One region of the Rhizobium sp. MHM7A genome, then DNA from elsewhere that is predicted to be linked to it. Evidence: predicted binding sites of a transcription regulator. Region 1 holds the regulator's gene; each other region holds the start of a gene.
The links. Region 1 encodes PhoB, which activates phosphate uptake and scavenging genes when phosphate is short. Its sites were predicted from a motif close to TGTCATNNANCTGTCAT; they were not measured.
Positions count from the first base shown of each region.

Region 2: FFR93_RS08875 (DUF1045 domain-containing protein) is a predicted target of PhoB. The motif match lies at 907-923, and genes of this name have one in related genera.
Region 3: FFR93_RS32770 (NAD-glutamate dehydrogenase) is a predicted target of PhoB. The motif match lies at 1,090-1,106, and genes of this name have one in related genera.
Region 4: ppk2 (polyphosphate kinase 2) is a predicted target of PhoB. The motif match lies at 795-811, and genes of this name have one in related genera.

Region 1 is NZ_VCHT01000010.1:65,898-68,098, reverse strand. It holds gene phoB (phosphate regulon transcriptional regulator PhoB) at 465-1,148, opposite strand; gene phoU (phosphate signaling complex protein PhoU) at 1,308-2,021, opposite strand; gene pstB (phosphate ABC transporter ATP-binding protein PstB) at 2,066-2,201, opposite strand, start outside.
Region 2 is NZ_VCHT01000002.1:136,847-139,047, forward strand. It holds gene FFR93_RS08870 (FAD-binding oxidoreductase) at 1-884, shown strand, start outside; gene FFR93_RS08875 (DUF1045 domain-containing protein) at 1,000-1,707, shown strand; gene puuE (allantoinase PuuE) at 1,821-2,201, shown strand, end outside.
Region 3 is NZ_VCHT01000015.1:85,279-87,479, reverse strand. It holds gene FFR93_RS32770 (NAD-glutamate dehydrogenase) at 1-888, opposite strand, end outside; gene pdxY (pyridoxal kinase PdxY) at 1,160-2,035, shown strand; gene FFR93_RS32755 (carbonic anhydrase) at 2,107-2,201, shown strand, end outside.
Region 4 is NZ_VCHT01000013.1:89,496-91,696, forward strand. It holds gene FFR93_RS31010 (N-acetyltransferase) at 1-327, shown strand, start outside; gene FFR93_RS31015 (hypothetical protein) at 320-613, opposite strand; gene ppk2 (polyphosphate kinase 2) at 834-1,748, shown strand; gene FFR93_RS31025 (aldo/keto reductase family oxidoreductase) at 1,823-2,201, opposite strand, start outside.

The DNA of each region.
Region 1 (2,201 bases):
GCGCTTCTCACAGTGCCAGCCGCATGGATCCCAGGGTCAAGCCCTGGGATGACGGAGGGGAGATGGTGCCTGGACAGGTTGGCTCTGCAGGCGCGATGGAGAGGTGGCGCCGAGACGCACAGCCCTCGCAGGCGCGATGAATTTGCGGCAAAAGCGCCGCTTCACAAGCTGCATCAGCGGGCGTTAGGCTAGAACGCCAACCCACACTCCGTCATCTCAGGGCTTGACCCTGGGATCCACAACAGGCACTCGGCTTCGATAACTTCCCTGCAGCTGAATGCCATCGTTCCTCCCGCAGCGCCAGCCGCATGGATCCCAGGGTCAAGCCCTGGGATGACGGAGGAGAGGTGGTGCCTGGATGACCGAGGTGAGGCCGTGCTGGCTCATACCCAGCGCCGGTGCGATGAAGGGCCTGGGAACCGCTGCACGGGCGGGAGCGCCGGCCACATGCACTCTCCTCAACCTCAGGCCTCCATCGAGTAACCGGCGCCGCGGACGGTGCGGATGACGTCCTGCATGTTGGAGAAATTCAGCGCCTTGCGCAGGCGGCCGACATGGACGTCGACGGTGCGTTCGTCGACATAGATGTCGTGGCCCCAGACGCCGTCGAGCAGCTGCGAGCGGGAAAAGACCCGGCCTGGCGACGACATCAGGAATTCCAGCAGGCGGAATTCGGTCGGTCCGAGGCGGACCTCGCGGCTCTTGCGGTGGACGCGATGGGTTTCGCGATCGAGCTCGATATCGCCGCATTTCAGCACCGACGACAGCACTTCAGGGCGGGCACGGCGCAGCATCGCCTTGACGCGGGCGACGAGTTCGGGGGTCGAGAACGGCTTCACGACGTAATCGTCGGCGCCGGTGGACAGCCCGCGCACGCGCTCGCTCTCCTCGCCGCGCGCCGTCAGCATGATGATCGGCAGCCGCTCGGTTTCCGGCCGCATGCGCAGGCGCCGGCAGAGTTCGATGCCGGAGACGCCGGGCAGCATCCAGTCGAGGATCAGAAGGTCGGGCGTGCGCTCCTGAAGCCTGATTTCGGCCTCGTCGCCGCGCAGGATGGTATCGACCTCGAAGCCTTCCGCTTCCAGGTTATAGCGAAGAAGTACGCTCAGGGCTTCCTCGTCTTCAACAACTGCGACTCTCGGGATCATGCGTGTCCGTCTCCTCGCGCAAAAGCCTTAAACCGGGGCGATTAAGCAGGCGTCCTGCGCATCTTCAGAAATTGGCTGCGACCTCTTTGCGCGCCCCGAACGGGCGCGCACGCAAGTGGTTGGTCCGGGCGGCTGGCCCGGTCCGCTGGTTCGTGACGATTATTCCGTCGCGGCGCCGACAGTGTTGGCGCTGTCATCCTTGGGGCGATCGCCTTCCGGCTGGGCGCCCGTTGCCATGTAGTAGATAGTCTCGGCGATGTTGGTGGCGTGGTCGCCGATGCGCTCGATGTTCTTGGCGCAGAAGAGCAGATGCGTGCAGCTCGTGATGTTGCGCGGATCTTCCATCATGTAGGTCAGCAGCTCGCGGAACAGCGACGTGTACATCGCGTCGATCTCGTTATCGCGTTCGCGGATGGCGGTCGCCTTGTCGGCGGCGCGCGTCGTATAGACGTCGAGCACTTCCTTGAGCTGGACCAGCGCCAGCTCGGACAGGTGCTCGAGACCGCGGGCGAGCTTGCGGGGAACGCCGGTGCTCTGCACGGCGATGACGCGCTTGGCTGTGTTCTTGCCGAGGTCGCCGACGCGTTCGAGATCGGCGGCGATGCGGATCGAACCCATGATTTCGCGCAGGTCTGCGGCCATCGGCTGGCGGCGGGCGATGGTGACGATCGCCTTGTCGCCGATTTCGCGCTCGGTGTGATCAAGGATCACATCGTCGGAGATGACCTTCTGCGCCAGCGCCGTGTCGCCGTTGACCAGCGCCCGGACGGATTCCGCGACCATCTGTTCGGCCAGGCCGCCCATTTCGGAAATCCGCCTGGACAGGAACTTCAGATCATCATCATAGGCAGAATAAATATGTGTCGATGCCATTGGGCTTTGTCCTCGAATAACGGGAAGGCTTCGGATCGCCGCAATCAGCCGAAGCGACCCATGATGTAGTCCTGGGTACGTGGATCGTCCGGATTGGTGAACATCTTGTCGGTGTCGTTCTCCTCGACGAGGTTGCCGAGGTGGAACATGGCGGTGCGCTGCGAAACGCGCGCGGCCTGC
Region 2 (2,201 bases), on a different contig from region 1:
GCTACCGCCGTTCCGGGCGGCTGATCCCGCTGCCGAAGCCGCATCTCAATCGCATCGCCCGCGGTCATTCCGAGGATGCCGACTGCCATTGGCGGGCCGGCGAGCGCCGCTTCCACTGGCATGTCATCGACAGGCCGCCGATCGATGGTTGGCCTGACATATCTGCCGGCGAGAACGGCTTCGTGCACGACACGCTTGCGGCCCGCGTCGCACCCCGCTCATTGATCTCAGCGCTCATCGCCTTGCTGCGGCGGGCAAAATGCGTGCGCATCATGGAACATGCGGCCGTTGCCGCCGTCGATCCCGATCGCGGCACGGCGGAGATTGGCGGCGAACCCATTGCTTTCAGCCGCTGCATCCTGGCCGCCGGCCATAAGTCCTTTCCGTTGCTGCAGGAGTTGACACCGGGGGCGAAAAAGCCGCTCGGCCAGCCGGTGAAGGGGCAGGCGGCGCTGTTGAGGGCCGATATCGACCCGGCGCTGCCGACAATCTTCCTCGATGGGCTCTATGTTGTGGCGCATGAAGGCGGGTTTGCGGCAATCGGCAGCACCAGCGAGAACCGCTTTGACGATCCCGGCTCGACCGACGCACAACTCGATGCGCTGATCGAGGCGGCGCGCGCCATCGCGCCGATCCTTCGCGATGCGCCCGTCGTCGAACGCTGGGCGGGGCTTCGCCCGAAGGCGATCGACCGCGATCCGATGATCGGCCGCCATCCCGTCCATCCCCGCCTGATCGCGTTGACTGGCGGTTTCAAGGTCAGCTTCGGGCTGGCCCATCGGCTGGCGGAGGCTGCGGTTTGCATCGCGGGCGATACAGATTGCGAGTTTTCGCTGCCGGAAAGCTTCGCGATTTCAAGCCATATCGCTGTCGCTTCACGTTAAACGTGAATTAGATACAGCTGCGTTTCGTTATTCTGTCATGCAAATCACCTATCTGCTTGCGCATCGGCAGCGCCGGATTTCACCGGTGCTCACTTCCTTGTATGGAGGAAATCGCATGCGCTATGCCATTTGCTTCACGCCTCCGGCGAGCGATCGGCTGTCGCTCGTGGCCGCCAATTGGCTTGGCCGAAACGTGTTTTCGGGCGATATGGTGGAGCCTCCGGCCGTGCGCGGCCTCGGCATTCATGAGATCGCCTTTTATACCGCCGTGCCGCGGCGCTATGGTTTTCACGGCGTTCTAAAGGCGCCTTTCCACCTGTCCGCTGAGACGTCGGAGGCGCAACTCCTGCGCGATCTTATGCGTTTTGCGGGGACATACGCCCCCTTCCGGATTCCACATCTGGAAATCGCCCGGCTCGGCAATTTCTACAGCCTGATGCCGAGCGCTCCCTGTGAGCAGATCCAGTATCTGGCTTCGGCGATCGTTCAGGAGTTCGATCGTTTCCGGGCGCCGCTGAGTGAAGCCGACATCGAACGCAGCGATCCCGACGGGTTGTCGGCGGCGCAATTCGCCAATCTGCATCGTTGGGGCAATCCTTACGTGATGGAGGAGTTCCGCTTCCATATGCCGGTGACTGGCCCCATCAATGCGATTGACATGCCCCGCATCGAGCTGGTGCTGCGGACGATCTTCGAGCCTGTCTTGAGAGAGCCGGTGACGGTTTCGAATGTGGCTTTGATGATCGAGGAGGGCACCGGCGGTCCCTTCCGCGTTCACTCGCTCCACCCCATGGGCAAGGTCAGCGCGCGCAGGATCGCCTGAGCAGGTATCAAGCTAAGCGACTGTGAAACATATAGAAATTCTGCTGCGCAGTTTCCGTCTCGACATTCCGGCTGCGGATGATACCGTTCCCCGTCTTTTCAGAAGGTGATTTGATGGTATCCGAGACCTACCCGCGCAATCTCGTCGGCTACGGGCGTCAGACGCCCGATCCGAAGTGGCCGGGCGACGCTCACGTCGCCGTGCAGTTCGTCATCAATTACGAGGAGGGCGGCGAGAGCTGCATCCTCGAAGGCGATCCGGCTTCCGAAAACCTGCTGTCGGAAATCGTCGGCGCGGCCGCCTGGCCGGGGCAGCGCAATCTCAACATGGAATCGATCTACGAATATGGTTCGCGCGCCGGCTTCTGGCGGCTCTGGCGCATGTTCACCGGTCTCAAGGTGCAGGCCACCGTCTATGGCGTGACGCTGGCGATGGCGCGCAATCCCGAAGCCGTCTCCGCCATGAAGGAGGCCGGTTGGGAGATCGCCAGCCAT
Region 3 (2,201 bases), on a different contig from region 1:
GCGATGAACGATCGACTTTACGTTCGCCTTGGTGACGATCAAAAAGTCGGGGCCGTCGAGGAAGGCGAGAATCTCCGGCGTCGTGGTCACGGCGTCCTTGCCGGTGCGCAGCACGAGAACGTCGGGGTTGGAAAGGATGCCAAGGCCGGCGCCCTTGTCCCGCTCGACCTTGGCGTCGGCCCCCTTGCCCGAATAGACATATTCGCGCATGCCGAGGAAGGTGAAATTTTCGTCGCGCAGCCAGGCCAGGAAGGCAACCGCTTCGGCATGTTCGGCCTTCCTGCGGCCGGCGCCATTGGCCGAAAGTTCGGCGATCACCCCGTCGAGCTTGGCAAGCATCGGCTTCCAGTCCGAGACCGAAAGGCGGACCTGTTCGAGCACGGCCTGGACGCGTTTGACGAGATCGGCAGCCTGGGCGGAGTTCAGCGGGGCGATATGCAGCTGGATATGGCTGACGCGCGTGGCCGGATCGCTCGGGTGGTCGGCGGAATAGAGCGCGGGGGCTTTGCCCTTTTCCATGACGAGGATGGGATGCACGGCCATGAAGAGATCGCGGTAGGTGCTCGTCACCTCACCCATGACCGACTCATATAGGAAAGGCATGTTGTGGTCAGTCACCGACAGCACCGAGACGGCGGTGCCGCCAGGCGTCACCTCGGCAATTGTGTCGATGCTGACGCGGGGCGCCTTGCCGTTCCACGCAGCAAGTTCCTTTGCCGAATGTACGGCGGCGCGCGCCAGCATGTCGGGCGCATAGAGTTCGAGGTCATCATTGCTGGCGCGGCCGAAAAGAATTTCCGGATCGAGATGAGGTTCGCTCACCGCCTCAGCGATCTTGCGCGCAGTTTCGATCTGCTTTTCTCGTTTCGGATTGTTTCTGGCAGCCATGAGTCGCCTCCCCGCAATGGACTGATTTTGTCGCAAGCTAGCAGAAGATTTCTCGAAAAAATCCCTAAAATCGTGGCCGCGGTGATTGTTTTGATGCTTTTCTGACCGCGGAAATGGGAATTATCAGAGATTTTTCGCTTTCGAAGCGAGTTTGGACGGCCCTCTCCGGGGTTTGCTTCCGCTGCACATTTTCATGCTCACGTGAAGAATGGTTGACAGGCCGGCGTCAAAAAGATCATCAAACGCCATCATCATTTCGGACCTCGGTTTCATGTCGGAAAATGCAGCGGGAGCAGTCATTGTTATTTCCAGCCATGTCGTGCGCGGCTCGGTTGGGAACCGGGCGGCGGTGTTTGCGCTGGAGACGCTCGGCCATCCGGTCTGGGCGCTGCCGACCGTCGTTCTGCCCTGGCATCCCGGCCATGGCCGTTCGACGCGGCTGACATTTGCCGAAGCGGACTTCGACGCGGCGATCGACGATCTGATCCGCGCGCCGTGGATCGGTGAAGTGAGGGCGGTGCTTTCGGGCTATTTCGGCAATGCCGCCCAGGCACGCTCCGTCGCCCGGCTGATCGCTGCGCTCCGGCAGAACAATCCCGAACTGCTTTATGTCTGTGACCCTGTCATGGGCGATCTCGGCGGCCTCTACGTGCCCGAAGCGACGGCGGAGGCCATTCGCGATCATCTCATCCCGCTGGCTTCGCTCGCGACGCCGAATCGGTACGAGCTCGCCTGGCTGTCGGGAGCAGCGCTCGACGACAACAGCGCAATCATGGAGGCGGCACTGGCGCTCGGACCGTCGCGTATGCTCGTCACCTCGGCGGTGCCCATGATGGCAGGCGGCACCGGCAATCTCTACCTTTCCGGCCGTCACGCGCTGCTTGCCGAGCACCGCGTCGTCGAGAACCCGCCGAATGGCCTCGGCGATCTGCTGGCCGCCGTTTTTCTGTCGCGCCTGCTGTCAGGCCTCGAGGATGAAAAGGCATTGCAGCTTGCCACAGCCAGCGTGTTCGAAGTTCTTGCACGTGCGGTCAAGCGCGGCAGCAATGAGTTGATGCTGGCAAGCGATGCGTCCAGTCTTTCGACGCCAATGGCCATGGTGCAGATGCGCCGGTTGGTTCACCCCGCGCAACGGCGGAAAAATTGACGCATTTGCCAATGCGCCCATTTTGCGGTGCAGCAGTTGATCTTGTCCTCGGCGCGCGCTAATCCAGAGGCATGCAGCGTTTTCCAAACACTCTTCTGAACGGTTATCGCAACTTCATGAACGGGCGTTATGCCGACGCCCGCGACAGGTATCGGCAACTTGCCGA
Region 4 (2,201 bases), on a different contig from region 1:
ATCATCGAGAAGGACGGCACCTCCATCGGCCGCCTCTACATCGATTTCGACGCTCATATCTGGCATATTGTCGATATCGGCTTCCTCCCCGAATGTCGTAATCTGGGTCTGGGCTCCGGGACACTGAAAGCCATTCAACATGCGGCAGTGACAAGGGAAATCCCGGGAATCGCACTGCATGTCGATCGAAACAACACGCGCGCATACGACCTTTATATGGCCTTGGGATTCGTGGTGATTAAAACGACCGTTACCCACATTCGTATGGAATGGCGCTCGCACCGGCTCCTGCCAGAGCCGGCGGATGAGCCGTCAGGCGTTAATTGAAGACGGCCTGATAGATGATCCCGTCTTTGTCCCTGGCGACCGGTACAAGGAAAATATCGAGAATCCCAAGTGTGGCGCTACGCAGCCTGTAAATCTGTTGTGGCAACAGCACCTTTGACGCACTGCGAAACAGCAATGAAAACGGCGCTCTCACCATCCCTGCGAAGCCCCGCTCGGGCAAGGGCCGTGCCTCGGTCAGCGTAAAAACAAGGCATCCTGTCCCCATATCGACTTCGAAGCCTTCCCCGACACAGCGGGCGAAATGATCCAGCGTTACGATCGCCATCCGGACCCCACTTCCTTTCTCCCTCTGCTTGCAGATACTTGCGCTTCATTCCATGGTTGAAGTTTATCAAGAGATTGGAGTGACGCAAGCAACTCTCTCCAGCAAGCCGATGCGTTAGCGCCAAATCGGGAGTCCGCTGTTCCAGCTCTCGGTCGGCCGAACCGTCACACAAACTTCGCAGTGACATGCTCCTGTCAAAAAAAGCAAAAGGGAAAAGACCATGTCTCAAAAAGATCAGGACCAGCTCAGCCGGATAAAGGCCGAAATCGCCGACAGCTTCGATGAGGAGCTGGAAATGCAGATGGAAGAAGACCGGCTGGGCGATCTGGTCGTCGAAGGAATGACGGAACCGGCGGAGCAGACGCTCGACCGAAAGATTTACTTCCGCGAGCTGTTCCGGCTGCAGCATGAGCTGGTGCGGCTGCAGGATTGGGTTCAGTACAAGAAGCTCAAGGTCGTCGTGCTTTTCGAAGGCCGGGATTCGGCCGGCAAGGGCGGCGCGATCAAGCGCGTGACCCAAAGGCTCAACCCGCGCGTCTGCCGGACGGTGGCACTGCCCGCTCCGACCGAACGGGAACGCCATCAATGGTATTTCCAGCGTTATGTTCCGCATCTTCCCACCGCCGGCGAGATCGTGCTCTTCGACCGCAGTTGGTACAACCGCGCCGGCGTCGAGCGCGTGATGGGGTTCTGCACCCCTGACGAACTCGAGGAGTTTTTCCGCTCGGTGCCCGAATTCGAACGGATGCTCGTCCGGTCCGGGATCGTGCTGATCAAATACTGGTTCTCGATCACCGACGAGGAACAGGAATTCCGCTTCAAGATGCGCATCCACGATCCGCTGAAGCAGTGGAAGCTTTCGCCGATGGATATGGAAAGCCGCATCCACTGGGAAGAATATACCAAGGCCAAGGAAGAAATGCTAGCGCGCACACACACCAGGGAAGCGCCCTGGTGGGTGGTGCAGGCCGTCGACAAGAAACGGGCGCGGCTGAACTGCATCGCCCATCTTCTTGATCAGATTCCCTATGAGGATGTGCCGAAGCCTGAAATTCAGCTGCCGGATCGTATCCGCCATGCCGATTACATCAGGGCGCCGGTTCCGGCCGAAATGCTTGTACCGGAGCGCTATTGAAAGCATAGCCGCGACGTCCCGCAAGATCGGCGGCGCGAGAACCGCTGCGTAGCGACCTGAACCACGGGCGACCGTCAGGCGGCCATATCGGCCATTCGGTTCAGCTCCTCAACAGCATCATCCGGCAGCACCAACCGGGCAGCGGCGAGATTCTCCCTGAGATGGCCGAGCGAGGACGTGCCGGGGATCAGCAGGATATTGGGTGCACGCTGCAGCAGCCAGGCGAGCGCTACCTGCATCGGCGTCGCACCGAGACGCGCGGCGACATTGGAGAGCGTGGACGACTGCAGCGGCGTAAACCCACCGAGCGGGAAGAACGGCACATAGGCAGTGCTTTGACCGGCAAGATCGTCGATCAGTCCGTCGTCGGTCCGATGCGCCAGATTATAGTGGTTCTGCACGCAGACGATCTCGGTGATCCCACGGCCTTCGATAACCTGTTTCGATGTGGCG